Regions from separate parts of the Parapedomonas caeni genome, predicted to be linked through region 1. Evidence: predicted binding sites of a transcription regulator. Region 1 holds the regulator's gene; each other region holds the start of a gene.
What was found. The regulator LexA, encoded in region 1, represses DNA repair genes until DNA is damaged. The targets are predictions, from matches to a motif close to GTTCCNCNCTTGTTCT.

Region 1 (7,032 bases):
GATCATCTCGTTCCACTGGGCGATCCAGCCGACCGTGCGGGCCAGCGCGAACAGCACCGTGAACATGGTGGTCGGGAAGCCGATCGCCGAGAGGATGATGCCCGAATAGAAGTCGACGTTCGGGTACAGCTTCTTCTCGACGAAATAGTCGTCGGACAGCGCGATCTGCTCCAGCTCGCGGGCGACGTCGAAGATCGGATCCTTGACGTTCAGGCGCTCCAGCACCTCGGCGGCGGTCTTCTGCATCACCTTGGCGCGCGGATCGTAGTTCTTGTAGACGCGGTGGCCGAAGCCCATCAGACGGAACGGATCGTTCTTGTCCTTGGCCTTGGCGACATATTCCTTGATCCGCTCCGGCCGGCCGATCTCGCGCAGCATGTTGAGCGCGGCCTCGTTGGCGCCGCCATGGGCCGGGCCCCACAGGCAGGCGATGCCGGCGGCGATGCAGGCGAACGGATTGGCGCCCGACGAACCGGCCAGACGGACGGTCGAGGTCGAGGCGTTCTGCTCGTGGTCGGCATGCAGGATGAAGATGCGGTCCATCGCCTTCTCGACGATCGGGTCGACCACATAGGGTTCCGCCGGCACGCCGAAGGTCATGCGCATGAAGTTGCCGGTGTAGGACAGCGAGTTGTCCGGGTAGAGGAACGGCTGGCCGACCGAATATTTGTACGCCATGGCGGCGATGGTCGGGATCTTGGCGATCATCCGGTGGCTGGCCACCATCCGCTGGTACGGATCGTTGATGTCGGTGGAGTCATGATAGAAGGCCGACAGGGCGCCCACCACGCCGCACATGATCGCCATCGGATGGGCGTCACGGCGGAAGCCGCGGTAGAACATCGCCAGCTGTTCATGCACCATGGTGTGGCGGCTGATGGTGTGGACGAACTTTTCGTACTCGTCCTTGCTCGGCAGTTCACCGCGCAGCAGCAGGTAGGCGACTTCCATGAAGTTGGAATGCTCGGCCAGCTGCTCGATCGGATAGCCGCGATGCAGCAGCACGCCCTGGTCGCCGTCGATGTAGGTGATCTTGGACTCGCAGCTCGCCGTCGAGGTGAAGCCGGGGTCGTAGGTGAACATGTCGGTGGCGCCGTAGAGCTTGCGGATGTCGATGACGTCCGGGCCGACGGTGCCGCTGTGCACGGGCAGTTCGAGATTGCCCTTGCTGGTGGTGATAGTCGCCGATGTGCTCATACGCCGTCCTTCCCTGGTTACTGCTACTGCGAGCGCCCCCGATGTCGACCCGTGCTCTCTAACAACCCGTTACCGCCGCGACACCATCGTCGATACGAGCCAGACTTTCCTCCCGGCCCAGGACGTCGAGGACGTCGAAGATGCCGGGTGACATGTTCGATCCGGTCAGTGCCGCGCGCAATGGCTGGGCCACCTTGCCGAGGCCGAGCCCCAGCCGTTCTGCAACGACGCGGACCGAAGCCTCCAGCAGGTCCGCCCGCCACTCTGGCACGTCGGCCAGGGCCTTGCGAGCCTCCCGCAGGATCTCGGGCGCGGGTTGTAGCAGCTTAAGCGCTGCTTCGTCGAGCGGAATTGGGCGGGCGCGAAAGTAGAAAAGCGCGCTGTGTGCCAGTTCCCGCAAGGTCTTGGCCCGCACCTTGAGGTCTTTCATGCTGCGTTGCAGTAACAATATTTCGCGATCAAGCAACGGACGTTCAAGCGCCTCGCCAATGAGCGGCAGGACCAGCCGGACCAGCCGCTCGTCGTCCGCTTCGCGCATATAGTGGCCGTTGAGATTCTCCAGCTTCTTGATGTCGAAGCGCGATGCCGAGCGGCCGACGGCCCCGATGTCGAACCACTCGACGGCCTGGGCGCGGCTGATGATTTCCGCGTCGCCATGGCCCCAGCCGAGCCGCAGCAGGTAGTTCTCGACCGCTTCCGCCAGAAAGCCCATTTCGCGGTATTCGGTGACCCCCAGCGCGCCGTGGCGCTTGGACAGCTTGGCGCCGTCGGCGCCGTGAATCAGCGGAATGTGGGCGTAGTGCGGTTCAGGCCAGCCCATGGCGCGGATCAGCGCCAGCTGGCGGAAGGCGTTGTTGAGGTGGTCGTCGCCACGGATGACGTGGGTGACGCCCATGTCGTGGTCGTCCACCACCACCGCCAGCATGTAGGTCGGCGTGCCGTCGGCGCGCAGCAGGATCATGTCATCGAGCTGCTCGTTGGAGACGGTCACCGGGCCCTGGACCAGGTCATGGATGGTGACCTCGCCCTCGCGCGGCGCTTTCAGGCGAATCACCGGCTTGACGCCGGCGGGCGCCTCCGAGGGGTCGCGGTCGCGCCAGCGACCGTCGTAGCGCATCGGCCGGCCTTCGCGCTTGGCGGTCTCGCGCATTTCCTCCAGCTCGGCGGGGGTGGCGTAGCAGTAATAGGCGTGGCCCTTGTCCAGCAGCTCGCGGGCGACCTCGGCGTGGCGCTGCTGACGGGCGAACTGGTAGACCACCTCGCCATCCCAGGTGAAATCGAGCCAGCGCATGCCATCCAGAATGGCATCGATCGCCGGCTGGGTCGACCGCTCGCGGTCGGTGTCCTCGATGCGCAGCAGGAACTGGCCGCCATGGTGGCGGGCGAACAGGAAATTGAACAGCGCCGTGCGGGCGCCCCCAATGTGCAGGAAGCCGGTGGGCGACGGTGCGAATCGCGTGACGACCTGGGACGGACTTGAACCCATCATGTACCTGATTGAAAAGTGGTGGGCGAAACGTGGGGCGGCTCTAGCACAGCGGGACAGGGGGTTCAAATCTCGCAGGTGGCATCCATGGGCGATCGGATTGCCGACGTCGCGGCCGGCGCGGCGGCGGCATCGCGGCGCCTGGAGGCCTGGCTGCTGGCGGAACGGGATCAGTGGGTACTGTGGGTGCCGGTGTGCATGGGAACCGGCATTGGCGCCTATTTCGCGCTCGCCCGGCCGGCGCAGTGGCTGGCGGTGGCGATCGCCTGCCTGGGACTGGTGCTGCTGGCGCGCTGGCGCACCGCGCTCGGCCGGGTGACGGGCGTTGCCGCGCTACTGGTGGTCGCCGGATTGCTGCTTGCCTGGGTTCGTGTGGAGACGGCGCGGGCGCCGGTGCTGGCGCGGCCGCTGTGGGGCGCGGTGGTTACGGGCGCGGTAGTGGAACAGGGTGTGTCGGCGCGCGGCGTGCACCGCATTGTCGTCGCGCCGGCGTCGATCGCCGGGGTGGCACCCGCGATGATGCCGGTGCGTGTGCGCCTGAGCTTGCGCGCGCCGCCGCCCGCCGACGTCGCCGTTGGTGCCCGGGTGGCGCTGCGGGCGTCACTGCGGCCACCGGGCGGCCCGAGCGCACCAGGGGGCTATGACTTCGGCCGGGTCGCGTGGTTCCACCAGATCGGTGCGACCGGGTTCGTGCTGGGGCCGGTTACGGTGACCGCGATCGCGCCGCCGCCGCTCGGCTGGACGCGGCGGCTTGAGGCTGCCCGTGCCGGCCTGACCGCCCGGCTGCGTGGCGGCGTGGGGGGCGAGGCCGGCGGCGTGGCGGCGGCCCTGGTCACGGGGGATCGCAGCGGCGTCGCGCCGGACGTGACCGCGGCCATGCGCGACAGCGGGCTGGCGCATCTGCTGGCGATATCGGGTCTGCACATCGCCATTGTCAGTGGCGGCGTGTTCCTGCTCCTGCGCCGGTTGCTGTGCCTGAGCCCGTGGATCGCCCTGCACTGGCCGGTGAAGGCGATCGCGGCGACGATGGCCGCGTCCGCCGCCGTGGGCTATACGCTGATTGCCGGTGCCAGCCTGCCCACCGTGCGCAGCTGCATCGCCACGCTGATCGTGCTGGCCGGCGTGCTGATGGGGCGCCAGGCGATCAGCCTGCGGCTGATCGCGGCGGCGGCGGTGCTTATCCTGGTGGTGCGCCCGGAAGGGCTGCTCAGCCCCAGCTTTCAACTCTCGTTCGCTGCCGTCACCGGGCTGGTGGCGCTGTATCAATCGGGATTCGCGGCGCGCTGGCTGGCCGGAGGGCCGGAGGATGGCCTCGTCACGCGGGGGTGGCGGTGGCTGGGCGGGCTGCTCGCCAGTGGCGCCGTCGCCGAGGTGGCGCTGGCGCCGTTCGCGCTGTTCCACTTCAACCAGACCGGTGTCTATGGGCTGGTCGCCAACCTGGTCGCCATCCCGCTCACCAGTTTCTGGATCATGCCGCTGCTGGTGCTTGTGGTGGTGCTGGAACCGTTCGGGCTGGCCGACCCCTTATACATGCTGCTTGGCTATGGCATCGACCTGTTGCTCGCCACCGCCCGCGAGGTTGCCGGTTGGCCGGGCGCGGTGGCACGCTGGCGGCTGCTGCCGCCTTGGGCGTTCGTGATGATGGTGCTGGGGCTGTTGTGGCTGGCGCTGTGGCGAACCCGCGCGCGGTGGCTGGGGTTGCTACTGCTGGCGTCCGGCGCGCTCGTCGCCTGGGCGGCGCCGGTGCCGGATCTGTACATCAGCGACGATGGCCGGCTGCTGGCGGTGCGCGGCGAGGACGGACGGCTGGCCTTCTCGACCCTGCGCGCCGGGCGCTTCGCGCGGATGAGCTGGCTGGAGGAGGAGGGGCAGGCGGAGGATGCGCCGGCGCAGCGGCTGGCTGACATCGCGGGTACCGCACGGGTGGATCAGGACTGCGGACCGGCGGTGTGCCGGGTGGCGTTGCACCGCGGCGACCGGGTGTGGCAGGTGGCGCAGATCAACGCCTGGCTGCCCTACCGCGAGCTGGGCTGGCTGTGCGCGCAATCGGATGTTGTGGTGGCTGCCCGCCGGCTGCCGGCGTGGTGCGCGCCACGTCTCTACCGCTTCGACCGCGCGGCGCTATCGCGCACCGGCGCGGTGACGTTGCGCTTCCTCGACGACGGATCGGTGCGGACACAAACCACGGCGGCCGGGCGCGGCCGGCATCCGTGGAACGTGGCGCCAGCGGGCGCGGGGACGAGTCTCAAGGCACCTCAGTAACGGCGCATCAGGCCGACCAGCTTGCCCTGCACCCGCACCCGTTTCGGTTCATAGACCTGGCTCTTGTGGGAGGGGTTGGCGGCCTCCAGCCGGACCTTGCCGTCCTTGCGGCGCAGGGTCTTCAGCGTGGCTTCCTGGCTGTCGACCAGGGCCACGACGATATCGCCGTCGAGCGCGGTGTCGGCCTTGCGGATGATGGCATAATCACCGTCGAAGATGCCGGCCTCGATCATCGAGTCGCCGGAGACTTCCAGCGCATAATGCTCGCCCGCGCCCACCAGCGCCGGCGGCACCGCCAGCAGCGTATCGCCCTCCAGCGCCTCGATCGGCGTGCCGGCGGCGATCTTGCCGTGCAGCGGGATCTCCAGGAACGTCGCGGCCGCCGGCGCGCTGGCCGGCGCCTTGGCCTTGCCGAAGCTGCCGCGCACCACGTTTTCGGCCGAGGCGATGGCGGCCTCGCGGTCGGTCGCCAGCGTCGGCTTGGGCGTGCCGCGCCTGGGCGCCGCCGCCTCCGGCAGCCGCAGCACTTCCAGCGCGCGGGCGCGGTTGGGCAGGCGGCGGATGAAATCGCGTTCCACCAGCGCGTTGATCAGCCGGTGGACGCCCGACTTGGACTTCAGCCCCAGCGCCTCCTTCATCTCCTCGAACGACGGCGAAATGCCGTCCGCTTCCAGGCGGTTGTGGATGAAGATCAGCAGATCATGTTGTTTGCGCGTCAGCATACGCTATTCCTTGTGGAACGAACAAGGAACGTTCTACTAAGGTTCTGCTGGCGCGTCAATCGTCGCCGAGGGGGAGAAAGCGGATTTCCGCACCCGCTGGCCGCCCCGGCGCGTGGGCCGGGTGCAGGGCCAGCGCGTTGGCGGCGGCAAGCGGCACCAGCAGACTGCTGTCCTGCTGGCCCAGCGGCGTCACCCGCCAGCCACCGCCATCCCGCTCCACCCGCGCGCGCATGAAATGATCGCGCTCGCCGTTGGGCTTCAGCGGCGCGTCCAGCCGGCCGGTCAGCCAGCGGTCCGCCGGGGCGTGCGGGCTCAGGAACCGCCGGACCAGCGGCAGCAGGAACAGCCGGGCGCAGACGAACGCCGACACCGGGTTGCCCGGCAGGCCGAGTACGACGGCGCGGCCGCGCTGGCCGAGCATCATCGGCTTGCCCGGCCGCATGGCGATCTTCCAGAAGTCAATGTCGGCGCCGGCGGCCAGCAAGGCCGCCTGCACATGGTCATGGTCGCCCACCGAGGCGCCGCCGACGGTGACCAGGATGTCGGCCTCGCTGCTGGCGGCGATGGCATCGCGGATGACCTCGGGCCGGTCGGGCAGGATGCCGGGGTCGCGCACTTCGGCGCCGGCCTGGCGCAGCAGGGCCGCCAGCATGATGCCGTTGGAGTTGACGATCTGGTCCGGCCCCGGCGTCTGGCCGGCCGGCACCAGCTCGTCACCGGTGGACAGCAGTGTTACCCGTGGGCGGCGGGCGACGGGGAGGGCGGCGTGCCCCCCGGCGGCGGCGAGGCCCAGCCGGGCCGGCGTCAGCCGGTCGCCGGCGCGGATCAGCGTGTCGCCGGCGCAAAAGTCGAGACCGGCGGCGCGGATGTGCCGGCCGGGGGCGCCGGGTCCGTCGCCGGTGAGAATGACCCGCGACCCGTCGGCGCGGGTATCTTCCTGCACCACCACGGTGTCGGCGCCGTCGGGCAGCGGCGCGCCGGTGAAAATGCGCACCGCCTCGCCAGGTCCGAGATGGCCGGGATAGCGCCGCCCGGCGGCGGACTCGCCGATCAGTCGCAGGGGGTGGTCAGGCGCGAGGTCGGCAAAGCGCACGGCATAACCGTCCATGGCGGCAGCGGCGAACGGCGGCTGGGTGAGCAGCGCCGTGACGTCGGCGGCGGCATGACGGTCCAGCGCGTCGGACAGCGGCACGGTCTCGCAGGCCAGTGGCTGCGGCGCCAGCGCCAGCACCCGCGCCAGCGCGTCCGGGACGCTCAGCACGGCGCCGTCCAGTCGCCGGACTTGCCGCCGGTCTTGGCGAGCAGGCGCACCCCCTCGATGCGCATGGCTTTGTCCACCGCCTTGGCCATGTCGTAGACGGTGAG
Region 2 (7,032 bases), on a different contig from region 1:
ACCTCCTCGACCTCGTCGCGTGGCTCAAGGATGGCGGTATGGAACGGAACCACATTCCGCAGTAGCATCCAGCGCGTGGAACACATTTTCGATCAGATCCGCGGCACGCTGGACGCCGGCTTTCCTTACGCAGCGATCATGCTGGCATTGGCCGTTCCAGACATCTGCGCCAATCTCAGCATCGGGCCTGAGGCGAGCACGAGCAATCAAGGCAAGCGCTACAAACAGTGGTACCGCGATCACGTCGTCCCCGTTTACTCTCTGTTGACGGACGACGATGCATGGAGCTTGCGGTGCGGGGTCGTCCACCAAGGCGCGTTCGGCAACCGTCAGAAGCAGTTTGACCGGGCGATATTCTGTTCCGGATCGTCGGTGCTGAACATCGTGCTCAACGACTCTGAGATCGCTGGCATCAAATACGACCGGGTCCTGATCGCCGACGCCGGCACGTTTTGCGAGGCCATGATCAAGGCCGCGAGCGACTGGTTCAGCAGAGCGCGGGAAACGCCGGTGGTGGCGGCGAACCTCCCAAGGCTCGTCGGCACCTATAAGGATGGCATCGCTCCTCTGGTCGTAGGAATGACATGCGTAGGCTGACGTTATCCGAGGCATTGGATTTCCGGGGACAGTATACTTATTTCAGCTCGATATGCCGTCATCGTCGCCCCGCCGCCATCCGCTCTCGCGCCGGCCCCTGTGGCGACGGACACCGAGGTTGCCGCAGCGTGCCGGTCGCGCCAAGGATGGACGCAACCATGCCGCGAACGCAATGTCAATTCAGGGTACGGCTGGCGCACTGCATGTCGCCGCATGGCATACAGCCACATGCGGCATGCGCGCAGCCATGCGGGATCAGACACCGCCTTGCGGCAATGGTGGGCGGTGACGGGCTCGAACCGCCGACCCTCTCGGTGTAAACGAGATGCTCTACCAACTGAGCTAACCGCCCCGGGCGCGACGGACGTGCGCGCAGGTGGGATGTCCATAGGTGCGGACGGCCGGTGCGGTCAAGCCCCCTGCCCATTTGCCGCCTGCCGCTCCCCCTGCCTGCCCCCTCCTCGACCGGCCAGCGCCCTCTTGTCGGCCGGCGGGCAGGCTGGCCTCAATAAGCCGCCGGCGGCACCCAGCCGTGGGCGGCGAACGGCCGCAGCTCCTCCGGCAGCACCGGATCATAGGGGGCATCGAAGCTGAACGGCGCCTGGGCGTCGGTCCAGACGTTGACGTGGCGGCCGCCGACGAAGCGGATCAGCGACACCGAGCCCCAGCGGGCGCCGAACGGCCCGTGCGGAATGCCGGCCGGGCGCCAGAAATAGCCGCCGGGGTACATGGTGCCGTGGGGGCCGGTGATGTCGCCGGCCAGCATGTAGCACTCCTCGACCACCGGGTGGACCTCCTGCGGCCCCTGCCCGCCCGGCGGCACCGCCTGCGGCAGGATCAGCGACAGGAAGCTGCGCTCGCCGGTTTGGGCGTCGGTGCGCAGGTTCTTCCGGCCGATGCCGAGGTGGCGCAGGTTGGGGTCGTTCAGCGTCATGTCCCACGGCATCGCCCGCAGATCGAGGTGCGGGATCGCCCGCGGCGACTGTTCGGCGGTGCCGTCACCGGCGTGCGGCACCAGCACCGGCTCGCGGTCATAGAAGGCGATCAGCACGCAGCCGCGCGGCGAGCGCATGGCGTGGCGGGTCCAGCCCGCCGGCAGGAAGGCATAGCTGTCGGCCGGGTAGACATGGCCGTCCATCTCCAGCGAGCCTTCGAGAATGTAGAATTCCTCGTCCGCCAGAATGTGCTCCGGTCCGAAGCGCGACCAGCCGACCGGATAGCGCACCAGGATCGAACAGGCGCCATCGGCGGGGTCGCGGCTGAGCATCTTGTATTCGGCGTCCGGGCGGGCGAGGCCATGGCCGATGCGCCGCCACGGCAGCAGCTGGGACTGGATGAATTCGATGTGGCCGCGTTCAAGCATGGGGACGCCTTTTTCCGGTGGATCAGGCGGCCATTGTGCGCCGGCGTCAGGCCACTGCCGTGGCGCGCGCGCCGGCTGTCCGCTGTGCGGACCAATGGTCAGCGTCGACCATGCCACTGAACAGCACGACCGTCCGCCCGTCCGGCACGCTGACATCGGTGTCCGTCACCAGCTGCCGCAGCCAGCCGATCGCATCATCCCCGCTCAGGCCAGCAGGCATGGTCGCCAGCTTGGCGACCGCCTGGTCATAGGTCAGTGCCATGGTCAGCCCCTCATCCGTTGATCTTGATTTCAAGTATGTATTCTCTCAGTCCGAGCGGGCTGTTCACGCCCCGCCATTGGGCCATCACCGCGTCGCGGACAATCTGGTGCGTCTCCGCCAGCGTGTAGCCGGGCATCGGCCGACCGACATTGAAGATCATCGTCAGGTGGGTTTCGGCGCCCGGATGTGCGCGCTGCTCGGCGGCGGTCGCCGGGCGCCGGATCCTGCCGCTGCCGAAGCTGCAGAGTTCCTTGGCATGGTCGTCGGTGGGAACGATGATATAGCCGGTATAGCCCGGGCCGCCACCTCGCCTTAACAGCTGAAGACCAGCCTCGGGATCGTAGGTCTTGCTATATTGCCCTGGCTCTTGAATCCAAATCCACGCCATTATCTTGCCTTTCCACGTTTACGAGCAGCCCTCGGATCGCAGCCCTTGACGGCTCTACACCGGTCCAGCCTTCGCCACACGCCTTTGGTCCATGGCCGCGGCGGCGGCAACGAGGGGGGCATCGTCAGTCGCGGGATGGCGCGGCGTCGAGCGCGGCCCGGATCGCCGCCCCCAGCTCGACCTTGCGGAACGGCTTCTGGATCAGGCGCACATTGTGCGCGGGGCCTCGGCCCTGGAGAACCGCGTTTTCGGTATAGCCGGACATGAACACGATCCGCAGGCCGGGACGCAGCACCCGCGCGCGCTCGGCGAGGGTCGCGCCGTTGAGACCGCCGGTCAGCACCACATCGGTCAGCAGCAGATCGATGTCGGCGCGCTCCGCCAGCACCGCCAGGGCCGCCTCGCCGCTGGGGGCCTCCAGCACGGCATAGCCGAAAGCGCGCAGCAGATCGGCGGCCAGCGCCAGCAGGTCGGGATCGTCCTCGACGACCAGCAGCCGTTCATGCCCTCCCATGTCGCCGTCATGGCTGCCGTGATGACGCGCGTCCTCCGTGCCGGCGGCGGAGCGCGGCAGGTACAGGCGCACCTGGGTGCCGACACCGGGCTCGCTGGAGATGCGGGCATGGCCGCCGGACTGCCGGGCAAAGCCGAACACCATGGAGAGCCCGAGTCCGGTGCCCTTGCCCAGCCCCTTGGTGGTGAAGAAGGGATCGAACGCCCGACGCGCGACCTCCGGCGGCATGCCGACACCGGTGTCGGAGACCGCCAGCATCACATAAGGCCCCGGCGCCATGTCCTCGGTGTCGCCGATGAGATCATCATCAAGGGTGACGTTCGCCGTCTCGATGGTCAGGGCGCCGCCATCGGGCATGGCGTCGCGGGCATTGATGATCAGGTTCAGCAGGGCATTCTGCAGCTGCCCCGGGTCGACGTCGCTCAGCCACAGGCCGTCGGCGGGCAGGAAGCCGAGCGCGATATTCTCCGGCAAGGTGCGGCGCACCAGCTCGTACATCTCGTCGACCAGATGGTTGACGTCGAGCGTGCTGGGCAACAGGGTCTGCTGGCGGGCGAACGCCAGCAGGCTGCGGGTCAGGGTCGCGCCGCGATCGGTCGCGCGCAGTGCCCGCTCGGCCCGGTTGACCAGCTCTCCCGGGGCGTCGATGTGGCGCAGCTGATCGGCCAGAAGCTCGACGTTGCCCGCCACCACCGCCAGCAGGTTATTGAAGTCGTGGGCGATGCCCCCGGTGAGCTGACCGACCGCCTCCATTTTCTGGGCCTGACGCAACCGGGCCTCGGCCTGCTTGCGGTAGGAGATGTCGCGGATGTTGGTCAGGATGCCCCGCACCGCCGGGTCGATGAGGAAATTGCGGCCGGCGACTTCGACGTCGACCCACCGCCCGTCCTTGTGGCGCAGTCGCAGTTCCAGCTGCTCGCCATGTCCCGCCGTGGCCACCATCCGGCCCAGCGCCGCGGTTGCCTGCGGGATATCGTCGGGATGCACCACGTCCACCACGCCCATGCCGATCATCTCCGCCACGTCGTAGCCGAGCATGGTCCGGACCGCCGGGCTGGCGAAGGCGATACGCCCGGCCTCGTCCAGCAGCGCGATGATATCGGGGCTGTTTTCAATGATCGCCCGCCCGCGTGCCTCGCTGCGCTCCAGCGCGCGCTGGGTTTCACGGATCTCCGAGACATCGGTGAAGATGCCGCGATACCAGCGCGGCTGGCCCTGGGAATCCCGCACCGGCATTCCCTTGGCGACAAGGTCGATCAGCGTGCCGTCGGTACGATAGACGCGGTACTCGATGTCATAGGGGGTGAGGTTGGCGCGGCCCTCGGCGACGGCTGTGGCCATGCGCGCCCGGTCTTCCGGGTGCACGGCGGCGATCCACTGGTCGATCGACCCCATCCGCTCCTTCGAACCGGGTCCGAAAACCGTCCACGCGCCATCGGAGAAGTCGACCGCGTGGGTGATCAGGTCATACTGCCAGGCCCCGGACCGGGCCATGATTTCCGCGTTGCCGAGAAGGGCGTCCCGCTGTTCCTGTTCGCTCAGGTCGGTCAGGGTAAGCACCGTCTCACCGGTGCCAACCCGCGCGGTCGTCAGGGCAATCGCCCATTCTCCCCTGGCCTTGATGACGTGGTGATCCCCGCGGCCGGCCGAGGCGGCGGCGATCCGGGCATCGACGCAGGTGGCCCGCGCTTCCGGTGTCATGCCGGTGGTCGCGAGCAGGGCTTCAAGCAGGCTCGCGTAGCCATCGCCCGGCGCGGCGGCCACACCGCGCGCCGCCAGAATGCGACCAAACAGCCCGTTGCACCACAGCAACCTCAGTCCAGTGTCCAACCCAGCAACACCTAGCGGCAATGCTTCCGCCAGCTCCGGCGCCATACGCCTCTCCGGTCCCCGTTGAATGCGCGACGAGCCGATCTCGTACGCAAGGTCATCCATGCCGCGCGCATCGGCGCTCACAGTATCCGGATCGAGGGACATTCGCCAGCCGGCCCGATCAACTGCGCGCCGGCGAGGCGGGAACGCGCCTGATCGCCACGACCTTGACTCCGCCGGCCGAATAAGAACAAAATAAGAACATTCAGCCAGAGTCGGGAGAAGTCATGAACGCGGCGTACGCCAGCACGACACAGACGCTATCGGCACTCAAGGCGCGGATTGCCGCCCTGGAGGGGCGACCGCTGACGCTGGAAGCCGACCGCGCGCCACCCTGGAGCTGGGGCGAGCCGACGCTCGACCATGCCCTCGGTGGCGGTCTGGCCACCGATGCGCTGCACGACTGGACGGCCACCGGCCCGCACGCCGCCAGCGCCGTGGCGCTGCTGCTGGCCCTGCTCGCCCGGCGCCCGGCCGGCGATGTGCTGTGGGTGACGACCACCGCCATGGCGATGGACTATGGCCGGCCCTACGGGCCCGGCATGGCGGCCCTGGGCCTCGACCCCACCCGCTTCCTGTTCGCCGTCGGCCGGCGGGAGCTGGATGTCGCCTGGGCGCTGGAGGAAGGGCTGGCGGCCGCCGCCACCGCCGCCGGCGGACTGGCCGCGGTCGTCGGCATCGGCGGCGCGCTCGATTTCACGGCCAGCCGGCGGCTCAGCCTCGCGGCGGCCCGCCATGGCTGCCCCTGCCTGTGGCTGTCGCTGGGCGGCACCGCGGCCGGCGGCCGGGCCGCCGGCAGTGCCGCGCACACCCGCTGGCGGGTGGAAAGCCGGCCGAGCCGGCCCGAGCCCCATGCGCCGCGCACGCCCGGTCCGCCGGTGTGGCGGATGAGCCTGACCCGGGCGCGCAGCCTGCCCCCCCTTGCCTTCGATGTGACCTGGAACGATGAAAGCCGACGTTTCCTCCTGGCTGGCCCTGTGGCTGCCCCGGCTGGCGATCGACCGCTGGCGGCGTCTCGCCCGCCAGTGTCAGCCGCCGCGCCCCGAGCCGCCTGAGTTCGCGCTGGTGGACAGCGGCCCGCACGGGCAGCTGGTGAGCGCCGTCAACGCCGGGGCCCGCCGCGCCGGCGTGCAGCCGGGCCAGCCGCTGGCCCGGGCGCGCGCGCTGTGCCCGACGCTGGCGACGCAGAGCCGCGACTCCGAGGCCGACCAGGCCGCACTGGTCGCCCTGGCCCGCTGGTGCGATCGCTATACCCCGCTGGTCGCCCTCGACGGGGCGGATGGGCTGCTGCTCGACCTCACCGGCTGTCTTGGCCTGTGGCCGGGTCCTGACGCCCTGCTCGACGACATCGAGGTCCGCCTGCGCGCCATGGGCTGGCGCCCCCGCCTGGGTCTGGCGGCGACCGTCGGCGGCGCCTGGGCGCTGGCCCGCTTCGCCCCGCCCGACCAGCGCCGGGTCACGTCGGCCGGCCTTGCCGGTTTCGCGGCCCTGCCCGTCGCCGCGCTGCGTTTGTCGGCGGACAGCATCGGCGTGCTGGAGCGCTTCGGCCTGCGCACCATCGGCGCCCTCGCCGGCCTGCCGCGCAGCACCCTGGCCCGACGCTTCCCGGCCCGCACGGCGGCGGACGCCGTGCTGCTGCGCCTCGACCAGCTGCTGGGCGTGCGCGCCGAACCCGCCGCGCCCTATCGCTCGCCACCGCGGCATGCCGTGCGGCAGGCTTTCGCCGAACCGCTGCTCAACCGCGCGCAGGTGGCGGCCTGGCTGCCCCGGCTGGTCGAGGCGCTGGTGCAGGAGATGGCGGCCGCCGGTGTCGGTGCCCGCCGGCTGGCGCTGCAGGCGATGCAGGTCGACGGCCAGGTGTCGGCGCTGCGCATCGGCCTGGCCCAGCCCTCGCGCGAGGTGCCGCACATCCTGCGGCTGTTCGCGCCGCGACTGGAGAGGCTGACCACCGCCTTCGGCATCGACGCGCTGGTGCTTGCCGCCATCGAGGTGGCGCCGCTCGCCGCCCGGCAGGTCGGTCTGACCGGCCCGGACGG
Region 3 (7,032 bases), on a different contig from region 1:
CGGGCCGTGCTGCTGTGTTGCCGTCCTGCCGCGTCGCCACCCTCGCCCGGCCGCATTCCGTTCGCCCTCGTCATGCCCGGGCGTGTCCCGGGCATCCACGCGATCACCGCCTGTCCCGGAAAAGGCACCACCCTGCGGCACCGCTGGTCGTGGATGGCCGGGACACGCCCGGCCATGACGGGCCGAGGAAGGGGTGGAGGTCTGCCTTGCGCATGGCCCGTAGCCGGCCGCAGGGCCGCGCTGGGCGCGATTCCGGGATGGTCCGGTGGGTGGGGTGCGGAAATAGTCAAAAACCTCTTAATGGGCGTTTAAAAGCGATTAAGCGCCTCGATGATTTTAACTATGATAAATAGTATAGATCATATGGACTGAATGTCGGCGGCTGTCAGGTGTCCGCGCCGCCCGCGGCGGGGGGCTGCCGTGCCGCCGTCTCGGCGGCCTCCGCCGCCGCCTCGAAGGCGAGCAGGATCGAGCCGTGGCGGGACTTGAATTCGCGGGCCGGGGCGAAGATCTCCAGCTCTCCCCAGCCGCCGTCGCCATGGGCGGACCAGTCGACCGGCGTGCCGGCGAGGAAATCGCGCATGGCATCACGCGCGGCGGCGAGCTCCGTGGGGGTGCGGCCGATCACCCGCTGGCCGACCAGACAGGCGGCGGCCTGGCCGAGCGCGCAGGCGCGCACCTCCTGGCCGAAGCGGGCAACCCGGCCGTCGGCGCCGAGGTCGAGGTCCACCGTCACCCGGCTGCCGCAGATCGGGCTGACCCGGCGCACGCTGGCCTGCGGGTCGGCAAGCCGTTCCTCGTGCGGGATCGAGGCCGCCAGCCGCAGGATGCGCGTGTTGTAGAGCTGCTCGGTCATCGCGCCGTCGGCTCAGGCCCGGCGCCAGACGGTGCCGGCCGGGCCATCCTCCAGCACCACGCCGGCGGCCTTGAGTTCGTCGCGGATGGCGTCCGCCGTCTTGAAGTCGCGCGCCTGCTTGGCGGCGGCGCGGGCGGCGATCCTGGCCTCGATGGCATCCGCGTCCAGGTCGGAGTCGCCGGTCCCGCCCTGGAACCAGGCGTCCGGGTCCTGCTGCAGCAGGCCAAGCAGGGTGGCGCCCGCCTTCAGGCCGGCGAGATCGCGGGCGTCCGCCAGCCTGGCCAGTGCCGCCAGCGCCAGCGGCGTGTTGAGATCGTCCTCCAGCGCCTCGACCACGGCGGCCGGGGCCTCGGCGGCGGCGGTCACATCCTGGCCGCGCAGCAGGCCGTAGAGCCGGTCGAGGGTGCGTTTCGACTGCTCCACCAGCTGGTCGTTCCAGTCCAGCGGCTGGCGGTAGTGCGCCGACAGCAGCGCCAGCCGGACGGTCTCGCCCTTGACGCCGGCGGCGAGAATCTCGCTCACCAGCAGTACGTTGCCCAGCGACTTCGACATCTTCTCGGCGTCGATCGACAGGAAGCCGTTGTGCAGCCAGTAGCGCGCCAGCGGCGCGTGGTTGGCGCACACCGACTGGGCGATCTCGTTCTCGTGGTGGGGGAAGATCAGGTCCTGCCCGCCGCCGTGGATGTCGATGGAGCGGCCGAGATGCGCTTCAATCATCGCCGAGCACTCGATGTGCCAGCCCGGCCGGCCGCGCCCCCACGGGCTGTCCCAGCCCGGCTGGTCCGCCGTCGAGGGCTTCCACAGCACGAAGTCGGCCGGGTCGCGCTTGTAGGGCGCCACTTCCACCCGGGCGCCGGCGATCATGTCGTCGCGGTTGCGCCGGGACAGCGCGCCGTAGCCGTCGAACGACGGCACGTTGAACAGCACGTGGCCGTCGGCGGCGTAGGCGTTGCCGTGGGCGATCAGCCGCTCGATGAGGGTGATCATCTGGGCGATGTGGTCGGTGGCGTGCGGGTCGATGGTCGGCGGCAGGACGCCGAGTGCCGCCATGTCGTCGAGGTAGAAAGCCTCGTACTTGCCGGTCACCGCCTTGATGCGGTCGTTGATCGGCAGGGCCGGGTCGAGCGCTTCGGCGGCCTTGTTGATCTTGTCCTCGACGTCGGTGATGTTGCGGGCATAGACCACCTGGTCGGCGCCATAGGTGCGTCGCAGCAGCCGGAACAGCACGTCGAACACCACCGGCGGCCGGGCGTTGCCGATGTGGGCGCGGGTGTAGACGGTGGGGCCGCAGACATACATCGTCACCCGCCGGGGGTCGGCGGGGATGAAGGCGTCCTTGGCGCGGGTCAGCGTATTGTAAAGGTGCAGGCTCATGGCGCGTGTGTAGCCGCTGGCCGCGCGCGAGAGAAGAGGCTTGGGCGGGTGGCGGCGGTTCCTCGGGCCGGCGGCGGGCGGGCGCGGGGGCGGCGCCTCGGATCAGATGTCGACTTCCTTGTCGCTGCTCTTCTCGAACAGCTTGTCGAGTTCCCGGCGTTCCCTGTCGGAATAGCCGTCGCCCGCCGGCGGATGGTCGGGGGGCAGCAGCATGCCGTTCACCATTTCACCATCGCCCTCCTCGCCATGCTCCTCGCGCACCCAGCCGATGAAATCCGACACCAGGTTGGCGGAGGTGGAGACGACGCCGTAGGTCTTTGCACCGGCGATCCAGTCCGGCATTTCGTCATGGTCGAGGAAGAGCCCCAGGAACATGTAGGCGAAGCTGACGATGATCAGCCCGCGCGCCATGCCGAAGGCGCCGCCGCCCAGCCGGTCGAGCGGGGCGAGCGCGGAACTCTTGACCCGGTTGCCGAGCAGGGTGGCGGCCAGCCGTACCAGCGCCACCGTCACCAGCACGATCAGCACCAGGGCGGCGATGTCGCCGCCGGCGTCCGAGCCGATCGAGTCGCGCATCCAGTGGGAGATCGGGGTGAACAGCAGCTTCAGCGCCAGGATGGCGGCGATCCACGCGCCCAGCGACAGCAGTTCCACCACCAGTCCGCGACTGATGCCGTAAAGGCCGGAAAGGCCGACGATGGCCAGAACGAAGATGTCGAAAGCGGTCATGGATGTCCGCCAGAAAACACACACTGAACTGGCAGTTAGGCCGTCCCCGTCAGATGGTCAACCAGCTGGGCGAGGCTGGTGAAGCCAGTCGTGGCGATTTCGCGACCACTGTGGCCGGCGGTGCCGCTGGCCGGCGCCAGCGCCCGGGAAAAGCCCAGCTTCGCCGCCTCCTTCAGGCGGGCGACGCCCTGCGACACCGGCCGCACCTCGCCCGACAGCGCGATCTCGCCGAACACGATGGTCTCGCTCGCCAGCGGCCGGTCGGCCAGCGCCGAGACCAGCGCGGCGGCGACGGCGAGGTCGGCCGCCGGTTCCGTGACGCGCAGCCCGCCCGCCACGTTGAGATAGACCTCGCAGCCGGCGAAGCCCAGCCCGCAGCGCGCCTCCAGCACCGCGAGAATCATCGCCAGCCGGCCGGAGTCCCAGCCCACCACGGCCCGCCGGGGGGTGGCGCCGGTGGGCACCCGCACCACCAGGGCCTGGATTTCCACCAGCACCGGCCGGGTGCCCTCCATGCCGGCGAACACCACCGAGCCGGAGACCGGCTGGTCGCGATGGGTGAGGAACAGTGCCGACGGGTTGGCGACCTCGGCAAGGCCGCTTGTCACCATTTCGAAGACGCCGATCTCGTCGGTGCCGCCAAATCGGTTCTTCACCGCGCGCAGGATGCGGAAGCTGTGGGCCCGCTCGCCCTCGAAGTAAAGCACGGTGTCGACCATGTGCTCCAGCACGCGCGGGCCGGCGATCTGGCCGTCCTTGGTGACATGGCCGACGAGGATGACCGCGGCGCCACTGGTCTTGGCGTAGCGGATCAGTTCCTGGGCGCAGGCGCGCACCTGGCCCACCGTGCCGGGCGCGGCCTCCAGCTGATCGGAATAGAGGGTCTGGATCGAGTCGATCACCACCAGCGCCGGCGGCGTGCCGGCCTCCAGCGTGGTCAGGATGTCGCGTACCGCGGTCGCCGCGCCCAGCTGCACCGGCGCGCCGGCGACGCCCAGCCGCTCGGCGCGCAGCCGCACCTGGTCCATCGCTTCCTCGCCCGAGACATAGACCACCGCGTGGCCGGCCGTGGCCAGCCGGGCCGCCGCCTGCAGCAGCAGGGTGGACTTGCCGATGCCGGGGTCGCCGCCGATCAGCACCGCCGAGCCCGCCACCAGGCCGCCGCCCAGCACCCGGTCGAACTCGGGGATGCCGGTGGCCCGGCGCGGCGGCGGCGCCACCTCGGCGGCCAGCGGCGCCAGCTCGATGCGCCGCCCGCCCGAGCGCAGGCTGTGCTTGGCGGCGAACGGGGTGACGACGGGGGCGGCCTCCTCGGCCAGGCTGTTCCACTGGCCGCAGTCCGGGCATTGGCCGGCCCACTTGGGTTGGCTGGCGCCGCAGGACTGGCAGACGAAAAGGCGTTGCGGTTTGGCCATGGCAGCGATGTTCCCGTTATGTTCATGTCGGGATAGCCGGAATCGCCGGCGACCGCAAGGGGCCGTCGGCAGGTCGGGCGGGGCTGGCCGGGGGGTGCGGTGTCAGCCGCGCTTGATGTCCATCTGGATCGGGCCGTCGGCCTTGCCGTGGACGAACTGGTCGACATAGGGGTTGCCGCTGTCGTCGATGACCGCGCGCGGGCCTTCCCAGACGATCTTGCCGTGGTAGAGCATCGCCACCCGGTCGGCGATCTTGCGCACGCTCGACATGTCGTGGGTGATGGTGATGGTGGTGGCGCCCAGATCGCGCACCCGCTCGACGATCAGGTGGTTGATGACGTCGGCCATGATCGGGTCGAGCCCGGTGGTCGGCTCGTCGAAGAAGATGATCTCCGGCTTGGCGGCGATGGCGCGCGCCAGCCCGACCCGCTTCTGCATGCCGCCCGACAGCTCGGCGGGCTTGAGGTCGGCGACGTCCGGGTTAAGTCCGACCCGGCGCAGGTTCTCGATGGCGACCTCGCGGGCCTCCTTCGCCTTCATGCCGTGGCCCTGCATCAGGCCGAAGGCGACGTTGCGCCAGACGGGGAGCGAATCGAACAACGCGGCGCCCTGAAACAGCATGCCGAATTTGTCGAGCACCCGCCGGCGCGCGTCCCCGCGCAGGCCGACCACGTCCTGGCCGTCCACCTGAATGCGCCCGGCGTCGGGCTTGAGCAGCCCCAGCACGCACTTCAGCAGTACCGATTTGCCGGAGCCGGAGCCGCCGATCACCACCAGCGACTGGCCGCGCGCCACCGAGAGGTCGATGCCATCGAGCACTACCTTGGGGCCGAAGCGTTTGGAGACGCCGGTGAGCGCGATCTTGGCCGGCGTCGGGGCGGGGGTGGGGGCGTTGCTCATGAGCCGAACACGATCACGGTGATGATGAGGTTGGCGAGCAGAATCAGGATGAAGGCCGAGACCACGGCGTTGGTGGTCGCCCGGCCGACACCGGCGGCGCCGCCGCTGGAGGTGTAGCCGTGATAGGAGCCCATCAGCGCGATGATGAAGCCGAACACCGCCGCCTTGACCAGCGACGAGGCGACGTCGTCCCATTCCAGATACTGGTGGGTGACCTTGAGATAGTTGGCGGGGTTGAAGCCCAGCCGCTCGGTGGCGATCAGGAAGCCGCCCATCACGCCGATGATGTTGGCGACCATGGTCAGCAGCGGCAGCACCAGCACCGAGGCCCAGATGCGCGGGGCGATCAGATACTTGAACGGTTCCGTCGACAGCGTGGTCATGGCGTCGATCTGCTCGGTCACCCGCATGGTGCCGATCTCGGCGGCCATCGAGGATGACACCCGGCCGGCCACCATCAGGCCACCCAGCACCGGCCCCAGCTCGCGCACGATGCCGATGACGGTGATCGCCGCCACCGCGCTTTCGGCGTTGAAACGGGAGCCGCCGACATAGATCTGCTGGGCCAGCGCCGCGCCGGTGAACAGCGCTGTCAGCCCCACCACCGGCAGCGAGAAATAGCCGATGTGCAGCATCTGCTCGGCCACCCGCCCGAGATAGAAGGGCGGGCGCACCATGTGCGATACCGCGAGCCCGGCAAAGCGGGCGAGGCGGCCGATGGCGCCCAGGCTGGCGATGGTGAAGCGGCCAATGACCGCGAGAACATCAGGAATCAGCGACACGCGGGCCCTCACTGCTGGCCAAGGTAGCGCCGGTCATAGCGGTGCCCGAGGGTCGTCAGCAACTCATAATGCGTCAGACCGGACCACTGGCTCGCCTCGTCGAGGCTGATGCCGCCGCCCAGCACGCTCACCCAGTCGCCGGTGGCGCAGGCGGGCGCGTCGGTGACGTCGAGCGTCACCAGGTCCATCGACACCCGGCCGACCACCGGGCAGCGGGTGCCGGCCACCACCATCGCGCCCCGGTTGGAGAAGCCGCGCAGATAGCCGTCGGCGTAGCCGATGGCGATGGTGGCGATACGGCTGGGGCGGGTCGCCCGCCAGGTGGCGCCATAGCCCACGGTGTCGCCGGTCCCGATGGTCTTGAGCTGGAGAACCTGGGCCTCCACATGCGCGACCGGCCGCAGCCGGTCGGCCAGCGCCGGGTGCACGACGCCACCATAAAGGCCGATGCCGGGGCGGACCAGATCGAAGGCGAAGCCGGTGCCGCGAGCAATGCCGGCGGAATTGGCGAGACTGCGGCGGGCCACCGGCAGATCACGGGCAAGGCGCGCGAACGCGTCGCGCTGGACCTCGCTCATCGGGTTGTCCGGCTCGTCGGCGCAGGCGAGGTGGCTGAGCGCGAGGTCGAGGGTCAGGCCGTCGAGATCGAGGCCCGCCAGCTGGTCCGGGCGCAGCCCGAGCCGGTTCATGCCGGTGTCCAGCATCAGGTCGCACGGCGCGCCGGCCCCGGCGTCGTGGCGCCACTGTGCCACCTGCTCCGGCGCGTTGAGCACCGGCTGCACGCCAAGCCCCCGCAGCGCCGGCACGTCGCCCGGCAGCAGGCCGCCCAGCAGGTGCACGGTCGCGTCGGGCAGCCGCTGACGCACCGCCGCGGCCTCGGCGAGCGTGGCGACGAAATAGTCCTGGCAGCCCTCGCGCCACAGCCGGTCCAGCGTGTGGTCAAGCCCGAGGCCGTAACAGTCGGCCTTGACCGCCG

Region 2: a site for LexA is predicted at 5,184-5,199, ahead of ABU113_RS00740 (ImuA family protein). Genes of this name have one in related genera too.
Region 3: a site for LexA is predicted at 4,384-4,399, ahead of radA (DNA repair protein RadA). Genes of this name have one in related genera too.

What each region holds. Positions count from the first base shown of each region.
Region 1 covers NZ_JBEUDS010000003.1:94,437-101,468, forward strand. Annotated here, with positions in the region: gene ABU113_RS03580 (citrate synthase) at 1-1,197, opposite strand, end outside; gene gltX (glutamate--tRNA ligase) at 1,256-2,683, opposite strand; gene ABU113_RS03590 (ComEC/Rec2 family competence protein) at 2,771-4,945, shown strand; gene lexA (transcriptional repressor LexA) at 4,939-5,667, opposite strand; gene ABU113_RS03600 (molybdopterin molybdotransferase MoeA) at 5,723-6,928, opposite strand; gene moaC (cyclic pyranopterin monophosphate synthase MoaC) at 6,922-7,032, opposite strand, start outside.
Region 2 covers NZ_JBEUDS010000001.1:191,264-198,295, reverse strand. Annotated here, with positions in the region: gene ABU113_RS00775 (hypothetical protein) at 1-65, shown strand, start outside; gene ABU113_RS00770 (hypothetical protein) at 76-597, shown strand; tRNA gene ABU113_RS00765 (tRNA-Val) at 874-949, opposite strand; gene ABU113_RS00760 (cupin domain-containing protein) at 1,103-1,960, opposite strand; gene ABU113_RS00755 (hypothetical protein) at 2,007-2,222, opposite strand; gene ABU113_RS00750 (hypothetical protein) at 2,233-2,610, opposite strand; gene ABU113_RS00745 (PAS domain S-box protein) at 2,735-5,059, opposite strand; gene ABU113_RS00740 (ImuA family protein) at 5,224-6,051, shown strand; gene ABU113_RS00735 (Y-family DNA polymerase) at 5,942-7,032, shown strand, end outside.
Region 3 covers NZ_JBEUDS010000005.1:63,790-70,821, forward strand. Annotated here, with positions in the region: gene ABU113_RS05355 (iron-sulfur cluster assembly scaffold protein) at 386-856, opposite strand; gene cysS (cysteine--tRNA ligase) at 869-2,230, opposite strand; gene ABU113_RS05365 (CvpA family protein) at 2,333-2,959, opposite strand; gene radA (DNA repair protein RadA) at 2,995-4,374, opposite strand; gene ABU113_RS05375 (ABC transporter ATP-binding protein) at 4,477-5,274, opposite strand; gene ABU113_RS05380 (MlaE family ABC transporter permease) at 5,271-6,056, opposite strand; gene alr (alanine racemase) at 6,065-7,032, opposite strand, start outside.